Regions from separate parts of the Bradyrhizobium sp. LA6.8 genome, predicted to be linked through region 3. Evidence: predicted binding sites of a transcription regulator. Region 3 holds the regulator's gene; each other region holds the start of a gene.
The links. The regulator PhoB, encoded in region 3, activates phosphate uptake and scavenging genes when phosphate is short. The targets are predictions, from matches to a motif close to TGTCATNNANCTGTCAT.
Positions count from the first base shown of each region.

Region 1 (7,713 bases), on a different contig from region 3:
CCGTTCGCGGCCGCCCTGCTCAATCGCTACGGCCTGCGTAACGTCACGCTGACCGCGCAGCTCATCGTCGTCTCGGCGCTGGTCCTTTCGCTCGGCATGACTGAAGTCTGGCAGCTCGTGTTGCTGTGGGGCGTCGTGATCGGCATCGGCACCGGCATGACCGCGCTGGTGCTGGGCGCTACCATAGCGACGCGCTGGTTCGCCGCGCGGCGCGGCCTCGTCGTCGGCATCATGACCGCGAGCGTCGCCACCGGCCAGCTCGTATTCCTGCCGCTGCTCGCAAGCCTGACCGAGCGTTACGGCTGGCGGCTCGCGCTCGGCTTCGTCTGCATCGCGCTCGGCGTCTCCGCCGTGGCGGTTCTCCTCGCGATGCGCGACCGGCCGAGCGATGTGGGCCTGCGCCCGTTCGGCGACGAAGGCACCGAGCCCCTGCCGGCCCCGCCGGTCAGCCATGGCTCGATCACGGGCGTGGCGCTCGGCACGCTGCGCGACGCCTCGAAGTCGCGGGCGTTCTGGATCCTGTTTGCGACCTTCTTCGTCTGCGGCGCGTCGACCAACGGCCTCGTCCAGGTGCACCTGATCCCGATGTGCCTCGATTTCGGCATCCCGCAGGTACAGGCGGCAGGCCTGCTCGCCGCGATGGGTATCTTCGACTTCTTCGGCACCATCATGTCGGGCTGGCTGTCGGACCGCTACGACAACCGCTACCTCCTGTTCTGGTACTACGGCCTTCGCGGGCTCTCGCTGATCTTCCTGCCCTTCAGCGATTTCTCGTTCTACGGGCTCTCGATCTTCGCGATGTTCTACGGCCTCGACTGGATCGCCACGGTGCCGCCGACGGTGCGGCTCACCGCGCAGAAGTTCGGGCCCGAGCGCGCCAATCTGGTGTTCGGCTGGATCTTCGCCGGCCATCAGCTCGGCGCAGGCACCGCGGCGTTCGGCGCCGGTTTCTCGCGGACGGTCTATGAGAGCTACCTGCCCGCGTTCTTCATCGCCGGCGCGCTCTGCGTGTTCGCCTCGCTGATCGTGCTGGCGCTGTCGCGGCAACCCAAGGCCGAGCCGAAGCCGGCGATGGCCTAATACCTGATCGTGGTGGTGACGCCGAAGACTGCGGCGTCACCGATCCGCGAAACGCCGGTCGGATCGTTCGGATTGGGGATGCCGCCGGAGGGGCGGAACACGTATTGGAAGTAAGGCGCGATCAGCCAGCCCGGCTTGATATGCGCCTCATAGATCATCTCGATCAGCGTCTCGTTGCTGCGCACCGGACTCTGGATGCCGGTGAAAGCCTGCGTATCAATGTCAAGATTGCGCGCGGTGTTCGAAATCCGCATATAGGCCATTGCCACGCCGAAGCGATCGAGCGGACGGCCTGGCGTGAAGCCGACGAAGCCGATGCCGCCGTCCACATAGAGGTCGATCAGATTGCGGTCTGGCGGGCTGTAGGCGATGCGGCCGAACGCGGTGACGCCCGGGATCGAGGCTGACGTGCTGTTGTCTTTCACCTCCGGCGGGCGATAGAGCACCTGCTCGATGACGGCGAAGATACCGTAATTGCCGCGAAGTCTTGCAGGCACACCGCTTCCGCCGGGATCGGCGATCGAGAGCCCCTCGGCCGTAAAACGCTGGCTGTCGAACGAGCCGTAATGCTTCCAGGCGCCCGGCGTGAAATTGCCGGCGAGCGGCCGGCCGCCGATATCGATGTCGTAGTTGAAGCGGACCTGCCCGATCACCCACGGCGGATCGTTGACGCGGAACGCCAGGCCATGGTGGTCGCGCAGCTGCGGATCCTGATCGCCCGGACCTGACGGATCGCCGTTGAACACCGCACCGAACGCGGTGATGTTCTCGGTCAGCGCCGCCTTGACGCGGATGCCGGGCACCGCGATCGGCGGTGCCGGGCCGCCGGCCGGAAGGTTGCTCGCCTTGATCGCGGGCCAGCCGAACGTGCCGTTGATGAAGAGGTCGTCGGTCTGGCTGTCGAAGAACTCGACGTCGGCGGCCTGCTGGCCGGCCCTGATGTTCAGGCGATCGCCAAAGAAGCTCTGCTCGAAATAGGCGTTGTAGAGCCGCTGGTCCGGCAGTGCCTCGATCTCGCTGATGGTGGCGAGGTTCACCACGTAGTTGCGGGAGAGCCCCTGGCCGTAGATCACGAACGCATTGGCGTAGAAGCGGCCACCGGTCCAGCCCACGAGCTTGTCGAGATCGGAATCGACCGAGAGATCGAGGCGCCCGAAATGGATGGCGCCACGCTTCACGCCGCCGGAGACGTTGGCGATGTTGTCGGCGATATAGGTGGCGCCGAAGTTCAGGCCCTTGTTGGCGAGCCCGTCATGCCATTCGTTGGACCATTTTGGCGCCAGCCATGCGGCCGCGCTTTCGTCCTTGGCGCCGGCGAGCGCGCCGGTGCTCGCCAACGTTGAGGCCAGCACGATCGCGGCCGCATTTCGCAGCGGAAATCTGTGGGACGTCCCGATCACGGCTGATACCAGCTGCGTACGCTACCTGAAGATACCCGTGCGCCGCATGAACAGATAGGCCGCCCCCACCGACGAGGCCATCAGGAGCGCCGCCCAGAGAAATCCGCTCTCGACGTCGGTGAGCGGCAGGCCCTTGGTGTTCATGCCGAAGATGCCGGTGATCAGGGTCGGCGGCAGCAGCAGCGAGGTCACGATGGAGAGCGTGTGGAGGTGGTGGTTGCTCTCCTCCTCGTTCTTGAAGCGCAGCTCCTCCTCGAGCAGGCGGCTGCGTTCGCGGAGCTCGACGATGTCGTGATCGAGCCCGTCCAGCCGCTGCGCCAGCTTGCCGGCGTGAATGCGCAAGGCCGGCGCGAGATGATCGGTGTTCTTCTGATCGAGGCGGTGGAACAGCACGCGCAGGCCGGTGAGCTGGCGATGCAACCTGACGCAGGTCCGGCGCAGCCGGCCGAGATTGCGGCGCATCTCCGGCTTGGCGTCGTCGGCCAAAATCCGCTCCTCGATGTCGTCGATCTCCTGGCCGAGCTTGTCCGCCATCCGGTCCAGTGTGTCGGCGACCTCGTCGACGATCTTTTCCAGGAGATGGGCGACGTTGTCGACGCGGTAGCCGCCTTCGAGCACGCGGCGCGTCGCATCGGCCGAGCACAACGCCTGATGCCGGCCGCTGACGAGAAGATGCTCGGTCATGGCGAAACGCAGGAACGCGGTCTCTTCCGTCGCGCTGTCGATGTCGCGCACGAGATCGGAGAAGACGCCGTAAACGCAGTGGTCGATGACGTGAAGCTGCTGGAAAGTGTCGTTGGACAGCAGGAGGTCGCGCGCGAGCGGCGGCAGCTGTGACGCTGCGATCCAGGGCCGTGCGCGCGCATCGGTCAGGTTGAAATGCAACCAGAGCCGGCCGTCATGGCTGAACTCGATCGGCTGGTCGATCGGCAGCGCCTCGGCGCTGCCGTCGCCGTGCAGCCGGAACGCCCAGACCAGGCTGGGAATGGCGGGCACGGAATCCGATATCGCGCTGACAAGCTTCGCCGGCTCAGCCATGGCCAACCCCAACCGTCAACAAATGCCCCGCTTCCAGAAGATGGCTGACGGCATCTTCCGGACCTCTCACGGGTACTCAATTACGGCTTTGTTACAGTTTGATGATGGCCGCCCTACTCCGCGGCCAGCCCCGTCGCGGCCACCGCCTCGGCCTCCTTGACGTAGTCGTGCACGACGCGGCCGAACGGCAGCGTGAGATCGGCGATGTAATGGTGCGCGCCCATACAGCGGCGAACCGGGAAATCCGCGACCGGCGCGTTGACATGCGGCACCAGATGCAGCCGGCCGGGCCCCATCCAGGAGCCCTTCGGCACGATGTCGATGAGGTTGATCGCGACGAGCTGACAGACTTCGAGACGGCCGTCGACGCCCGGGATCATCTTCAGATTGATCTGCGTCTTCGACAGCGTCGCACGGGTGCGATCGCCGTTGCCGGCCATGCTCTCGTGCTTGTAGCCCATCGTGCCCATGGCGACGAGCTGGCCGGCATATTCCAGCGTGCCCGTCAGCGTGTCCTTGACGATCTCGAGTTTCGGATGGGCGTACTTCTTGGGAAAGCCCCAGATCTCGCGGCCCGCCGCGATCGGCGGATCATCATCCAGATACATCTGCGAGACGAAATTGACCTCCTCGCCGTTGAGGCGTGCGGGAATGACGAGGCCGGATTCGGTGTAGCTGCCGAAGCCTGAGGAGTCCGGCATCTTGATCCATTCGTAATGCACGATCGGCTGGTCGATCGGCTCCAGCGGCTCAGGCAGGCCGGCGCGGATCAGCTCCGGATCGGTCTCGTAGGTGATGACGAGGAATTCGCGGTTGACGAAGCGATAGGGCCCGGCCGGATAGCTCGGCCCCGCCGCCGGCATGGACGGAAGTCTCAGCACGTCTTCCCTGCGCATCCTGATCTCCTGTGTGTGATGCCCGCCCGGCGGCGTCAGGCCCGGATCGCAAATTGCTAGCCGCCGTCATTGACTGCGATGTGAAGGATTTCCGTCAGGCGCACGACCTCCCGCCATTCCCACTGCGGTCGACCTGCATGCAGACGATGCATCGGCGCTGAAATTGTCATCACGCCGTCACTGCCGGACGCAATCGTTTGGTCCACGCTAGGAGGCACCCATGGACGCCCGCACGTCGCAACCGGCTCATCAGACGCATCAGCCTCCCGCACGGGGCTGGCGCCCCGAACGCTGCGACCGCGTCGCGCTGGTTCTGCAAGGTGGCGGCGCGCTCGGCGCCTACCAGGCCGGCGTCTACCAGGCACTGCACGAGGCCGGCATCGAGCCCGACTGGGTCTGCGGTGTCTCGATCGGTGCAATCAATTCCGCCATCATCGCCGGCAACAAGCCGGAGAAGCGGCTGGAGGCGCTGCGCATCTTCTGGGAGCGCATCACCAACCGCAAGATCTGGCATTACACGCCCGACGGCGACATCTTCCGCCAGTGGCGCAATCTCACCAGTGCGTGGATGACGTCGGCGATGGGCCAGCCCGGCTTCTTCACCCCGCACCAGGTCAATCCCTGGTTCAGCCCGGTCGGCGCGCGCACCGCCACCAGCTATTACGACACGATGCCGCTGAAGGAGAGCCTGCTGGAGCTCGTCGACTTCGACCTCGTCAACGAGAAGAAGGTCCGCTTTGCGGTCGGCGCGGTCAACGTGCTCTCCGGCAACTTCATCTATTTCGACAATTCCCATGACGAGATCGAGCCGGAGCACATCATGGCCTCCGGCGCCCTGCCCCCGGCGCTGCCGATGGTGCGGATCGGCACAGATCATTTCTGGGACGGCGGCATCGTCTCCAACACGCCGCTCCAGCATCTACTCGACCAGGAGGACGCGCTCAACTCGCTGGTGTTCCAGGTCGACCTGTTCAGCGCGCGGGGCGTGCTGCCGCGCTCGATCCAGGACGTGATGGCCCGCCACAAGGACATCATGTATTCCTCGCGCACGCGCCACAACACCGACGTCTACCGCCGCACCCACAACCTCAAGGTTCTGCTCTACAAGGCGCTGGCGAAAGTCCCGGACGAGCAACTCTCCGACGAGGATCGCCAGCTCAAGTCGAGCCTGCGCCGCATGCCGGAGATCGCGATCCTGCACCTGATCTACCAGCAGAAGGCCTATGAGGGCGACGCCAAGGACCATGAGTTCTCGGGCACCTCGATGCGCGAGCACTGGACGAGCGGCTACGAGGACACCAAGCGCACGCTGAAGCGCCGCGACTGGATCAAGATGCCGGACGAAGGCATGGGCCTCGTGGTGCACGACGTGCACCGGGAGACAGAGAGCGCGTAACGGCGCTCTTCAGACGAACCGCACCAAACAAAAACTGCGAAAACAACCCCATGCACAGTAGCCGGGGCGTGGCGGATCAATAACTTACGTTTAACCGAAGGAAACTTGACTCGTCGGGCAAAACAGGAGCATGATGCTATCGTTGCCTCCCATCCATTTTGACCTTCGACGACGTGGCGCAAAGCATCAGCCCCGCGGTCTCGATGTCATCACAAACAAGATACCGGTCGATCTCTTCGGCTTGACCATCTGTCCTCGGCGAAATTAGCGTGCGCGCAGTGCGCAGCCTCGGTGCAGCTTTCGCGCGGGAGCGAGCTTCGATTGCCAAATCGCACGACGGATCCGCCCAGCGCCAATCCGCGACATTGGCCACACCGCGCCTCATGCCATAGTGGACGCCAGGCGAAGAACACAACACGGCGTGGAGGAAATGATGATCAAGATTGTACAGGCCTTCGACCGAAAAGAGATCACCGAGTTCGCCAGTGACGACGCCGCCGCGCTGGAGGCAAAGTTCGAGACCGCGCGAAAGCTGTTCGCGGACCGAAAGGCCTGGCTGAAGCCGCATCAGCGGATCGCCATTCTCAACAGGCTCGCCGATCTGGTCGCGGCGAAGCGGCAGGATTTTGGTATCCTGATCGCGCGCGAGGGCGGCAAGCCGCTCACGGATGCGTTGATCGAGACGGATCGGGCGATCGACGGCATCCGCTCGGCAGCGGATTTTTTGCGGACCCGCGGCGGGGTCGAGGTCCCGATGGGCCTGACGCCCGCAAGCGATGGCCGGCGGGCATGGACCATCAAGGAACCCATCGGCATTGTCGCGGCGATCTCGGCCTTCAATCATCCCCTCAACCTGATCGTTCACCAGGTCGCACCGGCGATCGCGACGGGTTGCCCTGTCATCGTCAAGCCGGCTGGCACAACGCCCCTGTGCTGCGTCGAGCTCGTGAAGCTCGTCCACGAAGCCGGCATGCCCGAAGGCTGGGTGCAGACGTTCCTCCCGGAGGATCATAGCCTGCCTGAAAAATTCGCGACCGACCCGCGCGTCGCCTTCCTGAGCTTCATCGGCTCGGCGCGCGTCGGCTGGCATCTGCGATCGGTCATCACCCCCGGTGCACGCTGCGCCCTCGAGCACGGCGGTGTCGCGCCCCTCATCGTCGACCGCAGCGCCGACCTCGAAAAGATCATCGAGCCGATCGCCAAGGGCGGCTATTACCACGCGGGGCAAGTCTGCGTGTCGGTCCAGCGCATCTATGTGCATTCCGCGCTTCAGAAGGAGTTCGTGGACCGCTTCGCGGCCAGGGTCGAGGCCCTGAAGGTGGGAGACCCGACGCTCCCCGAGACAGAGGTGGGACCGCTGATTACGCCGCAGGAAGTTGCGCGTGTCGAAGGCTGGATCAATGAGGCGGTTTCGGCCGGGACACGACAGATCGGGGGCGGCCGGTTGAGCGAGACCACGCTCAAGCCATCGATCCTGATCTCGCCGCCGCGCGATGCCAAGGTTTCCACGCTGGAGGTGTTCGGGCCGGTGACCTGCGTCTATCCGTTCGATCGCATCGACGACGCGATCGCGGAAGCCAACTCGCTTCCGGTCTCATTCCAGTCCGCCATCTTCACGCGCGATCTCGCGGTCGCGCTCGATGCGGCGGAGCGCCTCGACGCGGCGGCGGTGATGATCAACGACCACACCGCCTTCCGCACCGACTGGATGCCGTTCGCGGGCCGCCGCGTGTCCGGCCATGGCGTCGGCGGCATTCCCTACACGATGCACGAGATGACGGCGGAGAAGATGATCGTGTTCAGGTAATCGCCGAACAAGCGCAGGCTCGGCGGAGCAGGACGAAGAAGTGGCCCGGACAGCCCTTGCCGCGATCGAGGGTGCCGCTGGCCGGTCATGAACCCA
Region 1 is NZ_JBEPQQ010000001.1:1,178,185-1,185,897, reverse strand. It holds gene ABIA90_RS05180 (MFS transporter) at 1-1,080, shown strand, start outside; gene ABIA90_RS05175 (carbohydrate porin) at 1,077-2,480, opposite strand; gene ABIA90_RS05170 (transporter) at 2,502-3,518, opposite strand; gene ABIA90_RS05165 (acetoacetate decarboxylase) at 3,632-4,414, opposite strand; gene ABIA90_RS05160 (patatin-like phospholipase family protein) at 4,635-5,810, shown strand; gene ABIA90_RS05155 (aldehyde dehydrogenase family protein) at 6,244-7,617, shown strand.
Region 1: a site for PhoB is predicted at 4,579-4,595, ahead of ABIA90_RS05165 (acetoacetate decarboxylase). Genes of this name have one in related genera too.

Region 2 (7,713 bases), on a different contig from region 3:
CTACGTCGTGTCCGAGGGACGTCCGGAGTACTATCAGGAGTTCATCCAGATGTACCCGCACGACCCGCTGTGCGACCACATCCGCTGGCTGCTCAACAACCTGCTGATCACGCAGGCCTGGCACAAGGCGGTGCTCGCGAACTCCCCGCTCGGCTACAAGAGCTTCTATGACAGCTACGGCAACAGCCCTTATGCGCAATCCGCGCTGAAGCTGCAGGCCCAGCCGAAGCTGATCCCCCTGATGCAGGCGACCAAGTTCCTGGCGCCGCAAAACATTGCCCCGACGTTCAAGATCGGCAATCTCGGCCAGCCCAAATACATGCCGCTGATGCAGCAGGGCAATGGCGGTGGGCAGATGAATGGCAATCTGCCGGTCGTGCAGAAGCCGGTGGACAGCAACGTCATCGGCAAGCTCGGCAATGGCGGTCAGGTCGTCAACCTGCCGGCGGGCAACAACCAGCCGAACGGCACGCCGTCGCAGACCCCGGGCAAGATCGTCACCCTGCCTGCGCCGACCAACACGACCAACACCAATGGCGGCATCGGCAAGATCGTCACCCTGCCCGCGACCAACAATACGCAGAACGGCGGCAGCAACAATAACGGCACGACCAAAGGCACGCCTGGCAAGATCGTGAGCATGCCGGTGAATGTCGGCAAGGGTGGCACGACTGTCGATACGAAGCCGGTCGTTCAGACGCAGAACAACCCGATCCGGGTCAACAACGGCGTGAAGCTCAACAACAACCCGGTGAACAAGGTGCAGGTCCAGAACAACCAGCAGAACAACCGCCCGCAATTCAATACGACCAACCGAATGGTCAACAACGGCGGCAACAACTTCCGGCAGTCGATGAACCAGGCGCCCTCCATGGGCGGCGGCAACAACCACCGCGGCTTCATGCGCTGATCGCCACAAGCGAAACGACAAAGGGGCGGAGCGGCGACGCTCTGCCCCTTCCTCATGTTAGAAGGTCCGAAACCTAAGCAACCAGCTCGGCAAACAGATCCGCATCGACATTGCCGCCGGAGAGCACGATGACGACGTTCTTCCCGGCGACGTCGAGGCGGCCGGCAAGCAGCGCAGCAAGACCGACAGCACCGCCCGGCTCGACCACCAGCTTCAGCTCGCGATAGGCGAACGCCACGGCCGCGCCGACTTCCTTGTCCGATGCCGTCACGCCGCGCGCCAAGAGCTTGCTGTTGATCGCAAAGGTCATCTCGCCGGGGATCAGGGCCATCAGCGCATCGCAGATGGTGCGGCCCGCGGGCCCGTGCGGCTCGCGGTGGCCGGCGGTCAGCGAAATGCCGTGATCGTCGAACGCCTCGGGCTCGGCCACCACGATCTCGGCGAGCGGATAGCGCGCCTTCACGGCCGTGGCGACACCCGCGATCAGGCCGCCGCCGGAGGCCGGCGCCACCACGATGTCGGGGCTGAGGCCGAGCGCAGCCATGTCCTCCGCGATCTCACGACCTGCGGTGCCCTGCCCCGCGATCACGAAGGGATCGTCATAGGGCCTGACCAGCGTCGCGCCGCGCTTCTCGGCGATGCCGCGCGAGATCGCCTCGCGGTCGTCGCGGTCGCGATCGTACAGCACGACCTCGGCGCCGTAGGATTTGGTGCGCTCTCGCTTCGACAGCGGCGCATCCGCAGGCATCACGATGGTCGCGTGCATGTCGAGGATCTTTGCAGCCGCCGCCACGCCCTGGGCGTGGTTGCCGGACGAGAACGCGACGACGCCGCCGGCGCGCTTGTCCTGCGGGATCGAGGCGACCTTGTTGAAGGCGCCGCGGAACTTGAAGGAGCCGGTGCGCTGGAGCATCTCCGGCTTCAGGAAGACCTTTGCGCCGACGCGCTCGTTGAGCACGGGAAAGGACAACAGCGGGGTGCGGATGGCGAAGGGCGCGATCACGCGTGCTGCTGCATCGATATCGGCAGGGCCGATCGGGAGGAGCTGTTCGGTCATGCCTAATGTTATCGCGCCGGACGAGGCGCGGGGCAAGACACCTGCGCGCGATGAACCTTGGTTTTCAGGCTACGAAACTAACCGGCTCCGCCCCATTCCTGCCTGGAAGCACCGCGCCAACCGCCTTGATGCTGTCCACAAATGCCCTCGCCGAGGCCTCCCAGGTGTAATTGGCGGCGAATTCGACGCAGTCCTGCCGGGACACGTCGAGCGCCGCGAAGCAGGCGTTGCGCAGATCGTGATCGAGGGCGCCGACCGGTGCATCGCCGATCACGTCGCGGGGGCCCTTCACCGGGAAGGCCGCAACCGGCAGGCCGCTGGCGAGCGCTTCCAGCAGGACCAGGCCGAACGTGTCGGTCTTGCTGGGGAACACGAACACGTCGGCCGCAGCATAGATTGCCGCCAGCGCCTCGCCGTGCTTCTCGCCCAGGAAGATCGCATCCGGATAGGCTTCTTCCAGCGCGACCCGCGCCGGGCCGTCGCCGACGATCACCTTGGTGCCGGGCAGATCGAGATCGAGAAACGCCTCGAGATTCTTCTCTACCGCCACCCGGCCGACCGAGAGAAACACCGGCGCCGGGAAGCAGAGATCGACGGCGCGGGGGTGGAACAGGCTGGTGTCGACGCCGCGCGGCCACAGCACGACATTGTCGAAACCACGTTCGCCAAGCTCGCGGGCGAGCGCAGGCGTTGCCGCCATCACGGCGCGGCTGGGCGCGTGAAATCGGCGCAGCGCCCGCCAGATCAGGGATTCCGGAACCGGCACGCGGGCGCGGACATATTCGGGAAAGCGGGTGTGGAAGCTGGACGTGAACGGCAGCTTGCGCTGGCGGCAGTAGCGGCGGACCATCAGGCCGATTGGCCCCTCCGTCGCGATGTGGATGCTGTCAGGGCGCGCCTCTTCGATCAGCTTCGCGATTCGCGCCGGGCGCGGCATGGCGAGCCGCACGTCGCGATAGCTCGGCATTGCGAAGGTGCGGAACGATTGCGGCGTCAGGAACGTGAACTCGACGCCAAGACCTTCAACGCTAAGACCTTCAACGCTAAGCCCCTTGGCGGCGTCTGCGAGCTTGGTCAGCGTCCGAACCACACCGTTGACTTGCGGGTGCCAGGCGTCGGTCGCGACCAGGATGCGCATCAAGCGGCCCTTGCTGCGACCTGCGGGACTTGTGCCGGCTTCCGCGCCTGATCCGCCCAGGTGATGATCTCGAAATGACCATCGTCATGCTCGACCAGCGCCGTGCAGCTCTCGACCCAGTCGCCGCAATTCATGTAGCGGATGCCGCCCTCGTCGCGGATCACGGCATAGTGGATGTGGCCGCAGATCACGCCGTCGGCGTCGTGACGCCGCGCCTCGGCGGCGAGCGCCTGCTCGAACGCGCCGATATAGTTGACGGCGTTCTTGACCTTCTGCTTGGCCCATTGCGACAGTGACCAATACGGCACTTTGAACATGCGCCGGAAGAAGTTGACGAAGCGATTCATTTGGATCGCGAAGTCATAGGCCTTGTCGCCGAGATGGGCGAGCCAGCGCGCGTTCTGCACCACGAGGTCGAAGATGTCGCCGTGGATGACGAGATAGCGCTTGCCGTCCACGCCGGTGTGGACGGTGTTCTCGACCACGTCGATGCCGCCGAAATGCGTGCCGTAATAGTTGCGCAGGAACTCGTCGTGATTGCCGGGAATGTAGATGACCTTGGCGCCCTTGCGCGCCTTGCGCAGCAGCTTCTGGACCAGGTCGTTATGCGATTGCGGCCAGTGCCAGCTCGATTTCAGCGCCCAGCCGTCGACGATGTCTCCGACGAGATAGATCGTGTCGGCATCGTGGTATCGCAGGAAGTCGAGCAGCAGGTCGGCTTGAGAACCGCGGGCTCCGAGATGAACGTCGGAGATGAACAACGTGCGAAAGCGCCTTTCAGGGCTCTCGTCACTCACATCGTAACTTCCCATGCGACAGCCTGTAACAATATCCCGTGACAGGGGGATGACCAATGAACCTTTGAGGCACCCTCGGATACGAATCAAACCTCGCCTCGCCCGTCCCGCGAATATCAGTCGCATGCGACAATCAGGCGACATGACGCCGCAACGGCCTCCGCAAGACCCCGGAACCGATGGCTGATCAGGTTAACGGCAGCGGTCCCGCGCGCCGCTGGCGGCCCGGATCAGTAAAATTTGTGGAAATGATGGATCGGCCCGTGGCCGTGGCCGACGCTGAAGCGGTCGGCGGCCGCGATCGCTGCGCTGATCCAGGCCTTGGCGCTCCGCACGGCCCGCTCGAGATCCTCGCCCCGGGCAAGCCCCGCCGCGACGGCCGAGGACAGCGAGCACCCCGTGCCGTGGGTGTTGCGGGTGGCGACGCGCGGCGCCGCAAGCGCGATCGTGTTCTCGGCCTCGACGAGATAGTCGATGCTTTCGGCGCCCTCGCCGTGCCCGCCCTTGATCAGGACCGCGCGGCAGCCCAGCGCCAGCAGCCGGCGTCCCTGGCTCTCGATCTCGGCCTCGCGTGTCGCGACGGGCTCGTCGAGCAGAGCCGCGGCCTCGGGCAGATTAGGCGTGATCACCGACGCCAGCGGCATCAGTTTCTTGCGCAGGGCTTCCACCGCCTCCGCGGCGAGCAGGCGATCGCCGGAGGTTGCGACCATCACGGGATCGAGCACGATATGCTCGGGCTTCCAGCGCGACAGCGCCGCTGCAATCGCATCGATGCTGGCGGCCTGCGCCACCATGCCGATCTTCACCGCACCAACCTCGAGATCGGAAAACACGGCATCGATCTGCGCGGTGACGAAGTCGGCGGGCACCGCGTGGATGCCGGTGACGCCGCGCGTGTTCTGCGCGGTCAGGGCCGTGATCGCGGAGGCGCCATAGACGCCGAGCGCGGCAAAGGTCTTCAGGTCGGCCTGGATGCCGGCGCCGCCGCTCGAATCGGAGCCGGCGATGGTGAGCGCCACGGGCGTCGTCATGGGGCGATTTTCCGCGTTTTTGAGACCATCGCCCGTCCTAGCGCGCACCCCGGTGGCCCGCAAGTTCGCTTGCTAAATCCGGCCGATTTTGGCCTATTATCCGCCAGATAAGCTTCGGAGTGACTGCAATGGTTCCTTTTTTCGTCCAGATCAAATGCAAGCTCGGCCAGTCCTACACGGTCGCCAACGCGCTTGCCGAAGCCGAGATCGCCTCCGAGATCTACTCCACGGCCGGCCATTACGATTTGCTGGTGAAGTTCTACGTCGACAAGGACACCGACATCGGCCACTTCATCAACGAGAAGGTGCAGGTGCTGCCGGGCATCCAAGACACCCTGACCATCATCACCTTCAAGGCGTTTGGCGCGAGCTAGGGTGTGCACTCACAGAGGGCCGGATGGGAAGTCCGCTTCCGAGACAGCGCAGCGGACCAATTGTGCTCAAAGTGAGTTCTTCGGATTTTGACCATCGCGCACATCATCCAGCGCTCGACACCCTCTCGCGCTGGCAAGGCCCAACGCGCTTCATCGATGACGGCCGCGTCGACATCGCGCCAATGTCCGGTCAAAAAACGGATAGTCTCCAAGTGGTTGGGGCCTTTGCATCGTAGCCCACGCGCTTAGGTCCGCGGAGGAACAATTCGGCGGCCCGATCGCTTGCACCTATGCCGCGCGCAAAGTGTGAAATATTTCATTGAACATACAACCCTGGAATGCTCTTTTCGCACGGATCGTGAGCGCCGGGGGCCGGCAATGCCCAAAGGACCGCTTGTTTCGATAGCAGTGGCTGTCTGGGTGCTTTGCACAGGCGGCTTAGCCTGGGCGGTTCGCCCAGCAGCGATAGACCCCGCTGCCATCCTCCGTAACCAAGTCGACAAGATTGGTCCGGGTTCAGTTGTCTTTAATCCTCCGACGGAAATGACGGTCGGCTATCAGGAGCCAATAACCGTCCGGCCGCACCAACGTCATGGCGTGGCTCAAACTGAACAGATCGAGGTTGGCAGCTTCATGCGGGCCCGCCTATTCGGTGAAGGATTCACGGCAACAACGAGTAGCGATGACGCGCAAGCCGAGCGGCTTTATGCTGAGCTTCCAGCGAAGTCGGGCGACCAGACCGGTGCACCGCGCGACAAGATGTATCTCTTCGTTTCGCGAGTTCTGGGCAGCACGGAGGAGGTCTGGCAGGCAATCTTCGCATCCGATCGCCTAACTTATCGGCCACCCCGTCTCGTCCTGTACACAAGCGCCACCTACGCAGCCTGCGGATTAGCCGAGAAAATCATGGGACCATTCTATTGTCCTGATGATCAGAAAGTCTACCTCGACCTTTCGTTCTTCCAAGAGATGCAGACTGAACTTCACGCCTGCGATTCGAGCGGTGCCGACTGTCAACTTCCTCAGGCCTATGTGATAGCCCACGAAATCGGACACCACGTTCAGAACTTGCTGGGAATTATGCCAAAAGTGCGCGAGCTTCAAGGGAGCTTGGAAACGGAGGCGGAGAGAAACCGGTTACAAGTTCTTCTCGAGTTGCAGGCCGATTGTCTCGCCGGCATTTGGGCGCATAAAATTAAAGAGAAAGCGAAGATCAACGCGAGCGACATAGCAGCGGCAATTCGAACGACAGAAGCACTGGGCAATGACACCCTGCAGAAAAGTGCCTTGGGGTACGTAGTGCCTGACTCGTTCACTCATGGCAGCGCCGCGCAGCGCCATCATTGGTTCGATGTCGGTTACGCAACTGGATTGGTGAAGAGCTGCAACACCTTTGCTGGAGCGCGGCAATGAGGCCCGACCTTCCCAACTCTCAACAGCCGAAGTCCGACGACGACTGCATACTACCGAGCGGGGCCGCCGGGGAGCCCCACTGGACGAAGAGAAACTCCGCGACGAACGCCTGCTCGGTCCCTTGCATTTTCATTTTGAGGGGAGTGCCGTGCCCCAGCATTGGTTAAAATACTTGGCTGTTTGGTCAATTGCTTTCGCAACGAGCTTCGGGAGCAGCTACGCGCAACCGATCGTCGCCGAGCGAGACGTCCTTCAGATCTGCGAAGCGTTTTCGCGGAAGGCCCCAGAGCGAATGCCGGCAATTGTTCAGCCGGAAGCTGCCAAAAATTTCGTTGGGAGATACGCTCGCTTTTCGGACCGGCTACGAGGCTGCCTATCGGCATCGGAGCGCGAGCGCGAGCCAAATAGCGTGACTTTTTTGATTCAGAACACACAGTACGAGAGTTACTGGAAGTTCCTCACTGATTCCGACTCAGTTCAATGGATTTCTATCGAGAGGTTTAGGCCCGTCACGCTGGCAGATGATGAGCCATGGCGCGCGCCTTTTGATGTGACAGCAGCCCCGATCAGGCCAACGATTAAACCCGGCGGCACCAAAATAGACCCGGATATCCAAGGCGGCGCGATTCAAGACTCCAGAATCGACACACGTATCGTTGAGTTTTTCTATGCAACGAACCGCAAACAGTCGGACACTCCCCCCGATGTCGAAGGCCATCCCCAGCCCGCACTCACAAGCGATGGACCTCCTGTCTACAGCTTGAACGGCTGGACTGCTGTCAGCGGCTACACAGGCGAGCGCAACCCTGATCTGAGTGTCGGGGTCGTTCGCGTCCGGGTGCCTGAAGGACACCACATCGGAAACATAGAATTGCCCCCGAGCCTTAAGCTCTTCGGATTTGAGTTGAGAAGAGACACACTTGACCCAACGAAGCATTTTACTATTCGCAGCATCGAGAAAACAGACGAAGCGAAATGGATAAAAACGCTAGC
Region 2 is NZ_JBEPQQ010000006.1:180,867-188,579, reverse strand. It holds gene ABIA90_RS27340 (caspase family protein) at 1-910, shown strand, start outside; gene ABIA90_RS27335 (threonine/serine dehydratase family protein) at 984-1,967, opposite strand; gene ABIA90_RS27330 (glycosyltransferase family 4 protein) at 2,032-3,105, opposite strand; gene ABIA90_RS27325 (UDP-2,3-diacylglucosamine diphosphatase) at 3,105-3,917, opposite strand; gene thiD (bifunctional hydroxymethylpyrimidine kinase/phosphomethylpyrimidine kinase) at 4,133-4,933, opposite strand; gene ABIA90_RS27315 (Lrp/AsnC ligand binding domain-containing protein) at 5,062-5,307, shown strand; gene ypfJ (KPN_02809 family neutral zinc metallopeptidase) at 5,686-6,720, shown strand; gene ABIA90_RS27305 (alpha/beta hydrolase) at 6,869-7,713, shown strand, end outside.
Region 2: a site for PhoB is predicted at 3,941-3,957, ahead of ABIA90_RS27325 (UDP-2,3-diacylglucosamine diphosphatase). Genes of this name have one in related genera too.

Region 3 (7,713 bases):
GCGCCGGCACTGCGCAAGAACGAGCTCGCCCAGTTCGCGCTGCGCTCGCCGGAGATCATCACAGCGCTGCGGGAGTCGATCGCGACCACCGAGCCGCGGCGCACGACCTATCTCGACCATGTGCCGGTCGACCGCTGGATGGAGCTGACCATCACACCGGTGCCGGTGCCGACCTCCTTCGGCGGCGCCGACAAATGCATGCTGATGACCTTCCACGACCAGACGCCGCTGCGCCGGGTCGAGGAGATGCGCGCAGACTTCGTCGCCAATGCCAGCCACGAGCTGCGTACGCCGCTCGCCGCGCTGTCGGGCTTCATCGACACGCTCCAGGGCCAGGCCAAGGACGATCCCAAGGCACGCGAGCGGTTCCTCGGCATCATGCACAATCAGGCGACCCGGATGGCGCGCCTGATCGACGATCTGCTCTCGCTGTCGCGGGTCGAGCTGTCGGCCCATGTGCGGCCCGACACCCTGGTCGACCTGCTGCCGATCATCTTCCAGGTCGCCGACGGGCTCGAGCCGCTGGCGCGGGAGCGCCAGGTCGAGGTCGAGACCCATCTGCCTGAGACTCCGGTGATGATTGCGGGCGACCGCGAGGAATTGCTTCGCCTGTTCGAGAACCTGATCGAGAACGCCCTCAAATACGGGGCGTCGGGCGGACGTGTCATCGTGTCGCTGGCCGCCGCGGCAGCCACTGATGGAACTCAGGAAATCCGGGTCCTGGTCCGGGATTTCGGACCCGGCATCGCGCCCGAGCATCTGCCGCGACTGACCGAGCGGTTCTACCGGGTCGACGTCGGCGACAGCCGCTCGCAGGGCGGGACGGGGCTCGGATTATCGCTGGTGAAACATATTCTTAACCGCCATCGCGGCCGGCTTTTGATCGAGAGCGTGCCCAAGCAGGGCGCCGTATTCACGGCCTGTTTTCCCCAGGCGAAGACCGCGGCTCCAACCTGATATTCAAGCGATTTCAATCGCTTGGCCGTGTCATCCAGCTGTCACGAAACCTTCGTAAAAGCACAGCCGACCGCTCCTAAAGGGGCGGCACGGGGAGCGCGATCGGGCGCGGATGGCGCTTCGCTCCCCTGTATGGAGACCACCATGAATTTCATCAAAACTATCGTCGCTGCCGGCTTGGTCGCCGCATCGGCGACGGCGGCGTTTGCTGCCGACATCACGGGTGCCGGTGCGACGTTCCCGTTCCCGATCTATTCCAAGTGGGCTGACGCCTACAAGAAGGAGACCGGCAACGGTCTGAACTACCAGTCGATCGGCTCCGGCGGCGGCATCAAGCAGATCCAGGCCAAGACCGTGACCTTCGGCGCCAGCGACGCGCCGCTCAAGGCCGAGCAGCTCGAAAAGGACGGCCTCGTCCAGTGGCCGATGGTGATGGGCGCCATCGTTCCGGTCGTGAACATCGAGGGCGTGAAGCCCGGCGAGCTGGTGTTCGACGGCGAGACCCTGGCCAGCATCTATCTCGGCAAGATCACCAAGTGGGACGACGCCGCGATCAAGAAGCTCAATCCGAACGTGAAGCTGCCGTCGGACGCGATCACCGTGGTCCGCCGCTCGGATGGTTCGGGCACCACCTTCAACTTCACCAACTATCTCGCCAAGGCCAGCGCGGACTGGAAGAGCAAGGTCGGTGAGGGCACCGCGGTCGAGTGGCCGGTCGGCGTCGGCGCCAAGGGCAACGAAGGCGTGTCGGGCAACATCAGCCAGACCAAGAACTCGATCGGCTACGTCGAGTACGCCTATGCCAAGCAGAACAAGCTGACCTACACCGGTCTCGTCAACAAAGCCGGCAAGCCGGTGCAGCCGACCGTCGAGGCCTTCCAGGCCGCGGCTTCCAACGCCGACTGGGCCAAGGCTCCCGGCTACTACGTCATCCTGACCGACCAGCCCGGCGACAAGTCCTGGCCGATCACGGCGGCGACCTTCATCCTCATGCACAAGGATGCCACCGACAAGGCAGCCTCGCAGGAAGCCATCAAGTTCTTCCGCTGGGCCTTCAAGAGCGGCGGCAAGGCGGCTGAAGAGCTCGACTACATCCCGATGCCGGACCCGGTCGTCCAGCTGATCGAGAAGACCTGGGCTGCCGAGATCAAGAGCTAAGCGCTCTGTGTCCCGGACTGGGCGCCGGGATCTCACAAGACCTCCGCTCCGGATCGGCCTCGCGCCGCATCCGGAGCGCAAGACCAACAACAAGACCGACAACAAGCGCATATCAAACGGGCACAGGGGATCGGCGTGGCAGAGATGGCCGTTCAGAGCGATGTAATCGACGACGCCGGACCGTATGACCGCGCCAAGGCCTTGGGCGCCTTCAAGCTCGGCGACCTCACCTTCTACTGGATCACGCGGCTGTCCGCGATCTCGGTGCTGCTCATCCTCGGTGGCATCATCATCTCGCTGATCGTCGGCGCGTTCCCGGCGATGAAGGAATACGGCTTCGCCTTCCTGTGGACGCAGCGCTGGGCGCCGTCGGCAGATCCGCCCGTGCTCGGCGCGCTCGGCCCGATCTACGGCACGCTCATCACCTCCTTCATCGCGATGGCGATCGCCATTCCGGTCGGTCTCGGCATTGCGATCTTTCTGACCGAGCTCTGCCCGCAATGGGCGCGCCGCCCGATCGGCATGGCGATCGAGCTGCTCGCCGGCATTCCCTCGATCATCTACGGCATGTGGGGCTTCTTCGTGCTCGGCCCGTTCCTGGCCAACACGTTCCAGCCCTTCATGATCAAGATCTTCGACGGCGTCCCCGTGCTGGGCGCGATCTTCGCAGGCCCGCCGTCCTATCTCAGCCTGTTCAACGCGGCGCTGATCCTCGCCATCATGGTGCTGCCCTTCATCACCTCGATCTCGGTCGACGTGTTCAAGACGGTGCCGCCGGTGCTCAAGGAAGCCGCCTACGGCGTCGGCTGCACCACCTGGGAAGTCGTGCGCAGCGTGGTGATCCCCTACACCCGCGTCGGCGTCATCGGCGGTGTCATGCTGGCGCTCGGCCGCGCGCTCGGCGAGACCATGGCGGTGACCTTCATCATCGGCAACTCGTTCCGCATCTCGTCGTCGATCTTCGCCCCGGGCACCACGATCTCGGCGGCGATCGCATCGGAGTTCGCCGAGAGCGACGGCCTGCACCAGTCCGGCCTGATCCTGCTCGGCCTGCTGCTGTTCGTGCTGACATTCTTCGTGCTCGCGGCTGCACGGTTGATGCTGATGCGTCTTGAAAAGAAGGCGGGGAAGTAACATGAACCCGATCTACGCACGCCGCCGCCGCATGGACATCGTCATCCGTGTGCTCTGCCTGGCTGCCGCTGCCTTCGGCGTCACATGGCTCGCGCTGATCCTGATGACGCTGCTCTACAACGGCATTGCCGGCCTGAACCTGGAGCTCTTCGTTGCGGACACGCCGCCTCCGGGCTCGACCGAGGGCGGCCTGCGCAACGCCATCGTGGGTTCGATCATCATGACCGTGCTCGGCGTCGGCATCGGCGCGCCGCTCGGTCTGTTCGCCGGCACCTATCTCGCCGAGTACGGCCGCAACGACCGCCTGACCTCGGTGATCCGCTTCATCAACGACATCCTGCTCTCGGCGCCCTCGATCATCATCGGCCTGTTCATCTATGGTGCGGTGGTGGTTCCGATGCGCGGCTTCTCGGCGATTGCCGGCTGCCTCGCGCTTGCGGTGATCGTCATCCCGGTGGTGCTGCGCACGACCGAGGACATGCTGCTGCTGGTGCCGAACGCACTGCGTGAGGCGGCCTCGGCGCTCGGCCTGCCGCGCTCGCTGGTGATCAAGCGCATCGCCTATCGCGCGGCGCGCTCGGGCCTCATCACCGGCGTGATGCTGGCCACCGCCCGCGTCGCCGGCGAGACCGCGCCGCTGCTCTTCACCGCGCTGTCGAACCAGTTCTTCAGCCTGGGTCTGAACAAGACGATGGCGAACCTGCCGGTCACCATCAACAATTTCGTGCAGAGCCCCTACGCCTACTGGAAGCAGCTCGCCTGGAGCGGCGCGCTGCTCATCACCCTGACCGTTCTTGCCCTAAATATTGGCGCGCGCATTCTGAGCGCCGAGAGGACCGCAAAATGAGTGATCTTTCCGTATCGATGAGCGCGGCCGGTGGTTTGCCGCAGGCGCCGGTGCTGCCCGAAGCTCCGGCCAAGGTGACGGTGCGCAACCTCAATTTCTATTACGGCGAGCACCACGCGCTGAAGAACATCAATCTGGCGCTCGGCACCAACCGCGTCACGGCGTTCATCGGCCCGTCGGGCTGCGGCAAGTCGACCCTGCTGCGCATCTTCAATCGGATGTACGACCTCTATCCGGGCCAGCGCGTCACCGGTCAGCTCATGCTCGACCAGACCAACGTCCTCGACCCCAAGCTGGACCTCAATTTGCTGCGCGCTCGCGTCGGCATGGTGTTCCAGAAGCCGACGCCGTTCCCGATGACGATCTACGAGAACATCGCCTTCGGCATCCGCCTTTACGAGAAGATCTCGAAGTCCGAGATGGACGACCGCGTCGAGAAGGCGCTGCGCGGCGGCGCGCTGTGGAACGAGGTCAAGGACAAGCTCAACGCCTCCGGCCTGTCGCTCTCCGGCGGCCAGCAGCAGCGCCTCTGCATCGCCCGCACGGTCGCGGTGCGGCCCGAGGTGATCTTGTTCGACGAACCCTGCTCGGCGCTCGACCCGATCTCGACCGCCAAGGTCGAGGAGCTGATCCAGGAGCTGTCCGAGAACTACACGATCGCGATCGTCACCCACAACATGCAGCAGGCGGCGCGCGTCTCCGACAAGACCGCTTTCATGTATCTCGGCGAGCTGATCGAGTTCGACGACACCAGCAAGATCTTCACGTCGCCGACCGACCGGCGCACGCAGGATTACATCACCGGCCGGTTCGGCTGAGGAGACGGAACATGGGTTCTGAACATACCGCAAAGGCCTTCGACACCGACCTCCAGGAGCTCACGCGCCTGGTCGCCGAGATGGGCGGCATCGCCGAGCGCATGATCGTCGATTCCGTCGACGCGCTGATCCGCCGCGACGTCGCGCTCGGCCAGCGCGTCGTGACCATCGACGCCGAGCTCGACGCGCTCCAGAAGAAGATCGAGGAGCGCGCCGTTCTCACCATTGCGCGCCGCCAGCCGATGGCGGTGGATCTGCGCGAGATCGTCGGCGCCATGCGCGTCGCGACCGATCTCGAGCGGATCGGCGACCTCGCCAAGAACATGGGCAAGCGCGTCGCGGCGCTGGAGACGGATTTCCATCCGCTCAAGCTGTTCCGCGGCCTGGAGCACATGACCGACCTCGTGCAGCAGCAGGTCAAGTCGGTGCTGGACGCCTATGCCGCGCACGATCTGCCGGCGGCAATGGCGGTGTGGAAGGGCGACGAGGAAGTCGACGCCATCTGCACCTCGCTGTTCCGCGAGCTCCTCACCTACATGATGGAGGATCCGCGCAACATCTCGTTCTGCATCCATCTGATGTTCTGCGCCAAGAACATCGAGCGCATCGGTGACCACGCCACCAACATCGCCGAGACCGTGTTCTACATGATCGAGGGCCAGGCGATCACTGACAAGCGGCCGAAGGGCGACATGACGACCTTCGCCACGACGGTCCCGAACACTTAAGGAGCGACGAACACCATGGGCGCACGCATTATGGTGGTTGAGGACGAGGAAGCTCTCACCGAGCTTCTCCGCTACAACCTCGAAGGCGACGGCTATGACGTCGAGACGGTGATGCGCGGCGACGATGCCGACACCCGCCTCAAGGAGCACATCCCCGATTTGATCGTGCTCGACTGGATGCTGCCGGGCCTCTCCGGCATCGAGCTGTGCCGGCGGCTGCGCACCCGGCCCGAGACCAAGCAGCTCCCGATCATCATGCTCACCGCGCGCGGCGAGGAGAGCGAGCGGGTGCGGGGCCTTGCGACCGGCGCCGACGACTACATCGTCAAGCCGTTCTCGGTGCCGGAGCTGCTGGCACGCGTGAAGGGCCTGCTCAGGCGCGCCAGCCCGGAGCGGCTCGCCACCGTGCTCGCCTATGGCGACATCGAGCTTGACCGCGACAAGCGTCGCGTGGCGCGTTCGGGCCGGCCGATCGATCTCGGCCCGACCGAATATCGCCTGCTGGAGTTCTTCCTGGAGCATCCCGGCCGCGTGTTCTCGCGCGAGCAGCTGCTCGACAGCGTCTGGGGCCGTGACATCTACATCGACGAGCGCACCGTCGACGTCCATATCGGCCGCCTGCGCAAGCTGCTCAATCTCGGCCGCGAGCAGGACCCGATCCGCACCGTCCGCGGCGCGGGCTACGCACTGGACGATCGCTTTGCGAAGGCGGAGCAGGCGTAAGCTCGGTGAGCTGCGGCCACAGTCTCGGTGTCGTCCCGGACAAGCGTAAGCGCGGGTCCGGGACACCCACCGCGAGTGATTATTGTGCCAAAAGGTAACTCCGAGTCCCCGTAGCCACATCTTGCGGTGGTTAAGGGTCCCGGATCTGCGCGCGTTTGAGGCGCGCTTGTCCGGAACGACATCGGATTTGTTGAGCCGCCATCGTGTGACGGCTCCTTTCCGAGCTCAGAACGACCTCAGCGCGGACCCGGCTTCACCGGCGCGCGCCGGCGATCGGCCGCGGGCTGATACGCCACGCGCGAGTGCTGAGCGCAGTAGGGCAGGCCGGAGAGCGCCTTGCCGCCGCAGAAGAAGAAATCCGGGCTCGAGGGATCGCCGACCGGCCAGTGGCAGGTGGCCTCGTTCAGCTCCAGCAGCGACAGCCGCTGGCTCATCGGCACGACGTTGTCGTAGGTGACCGGTTCGGCCTCGACCTCGACTTCGAAGGCCTGCGCCAGCGCGGTGTTGCCGCGCGCGATCGGGCGTGTCACCCGCATCATGTGCTGGGCGGGGCGCGCCTTGCGCGGCCGCGGCGCTGCCGACGAAGGGCTCTTGGCGCGGCCCGACAGGCCGAGCCGGTGCACTTTGCCGATCACGGCATTGCGGGTCACATTGCCGAGTTCAGCGGCGATCTGGCTGGCCGAAAGTCCGGCCTCCCAGAGCTTTTTCAGCTGCTCGACGCGATCATCCGACCAGGTCAAAACGGTCATTGCACCCTTTCCTTCGCCGGCGCCTGCCATCCTGGCGGCCGCACGGCGAATGCCTAAGCTTCGAAAAACCCGTGCCGCCAGAATCCCTTAAGGCTCGCCGGGCGCACCAGATGCGCCCGAACGCTTACGCCGGTACATGAGGACTTAGAGGATCAGAACTGCTGCACGAGATGTCGTATCTGACAAGCCAAACGCTACAATATGGCGTGACTCACGCGCAAGAGTCCGCCGACTCGCTTCCACATGTTCCGTGGCGGAAATACGCAAAATCGCCACCGCAAGACTACGGATTCTGCGTTTCGCGAGGCTTTCCGGGCGGCATTGACACCGGTTTCACCAGGCATAAGATAGTCTCGCGTGCCGCCCTTAAAAGGCGGCACGTTTCGTTTTCCGGGCCGGTCAATGGTGCGTTGCGCAATGCACGCTCACACCGTCCGCAACATTCAAGTGATCGTCATGACTAACAGCGCAGCGCCGCATTTGCTCCCCGTTTTCGCCAGGTCCGACCTCGGTTTCGAGCGCGGCGAAGGCTGCTGGCTGATTGCGACCAATGGCGACCGCTATCTCGATTTCACCTCGGGCGTGGCGGTGAATGCGCT
Region 3 is NZ_JBEPQQ010000016.1:50,474-58,186, reverse strand. It holds gene ABIA90_RS43620 (ATP-binding protein) at 1-957, shown strand, start outside; gene pstS (phosphate ABC transporter substrate-binding protein PstS) at 1,102-2,115, shown strand; gene pstC (phosphate ABC transporter permease subunit PstC) at 2,260-3,249, shown strand; gene pstA (phosphate ABC transporter permease PstA) at 3,251-4,096, shown strand; gene pstB (phosphate ABC transporter ATP-binding protein PstB) at 4,093-4,914, shown strand; gene phoU (phosphate signaling complex protein PhoU) at 4,926-5,642, shown strand; gene phoB (phosphate regulon transcriptional regulator PhoB) at 5,658-6,365, shown strand; gene ABIA90_RS43585 (GcrA family cell cycle regulator) at 6,602-7,114, opposite strand; gene ABIA90_RS43580 (aspartate aminotransferase family protein) at 7,571-7,713, shown strand, end outside.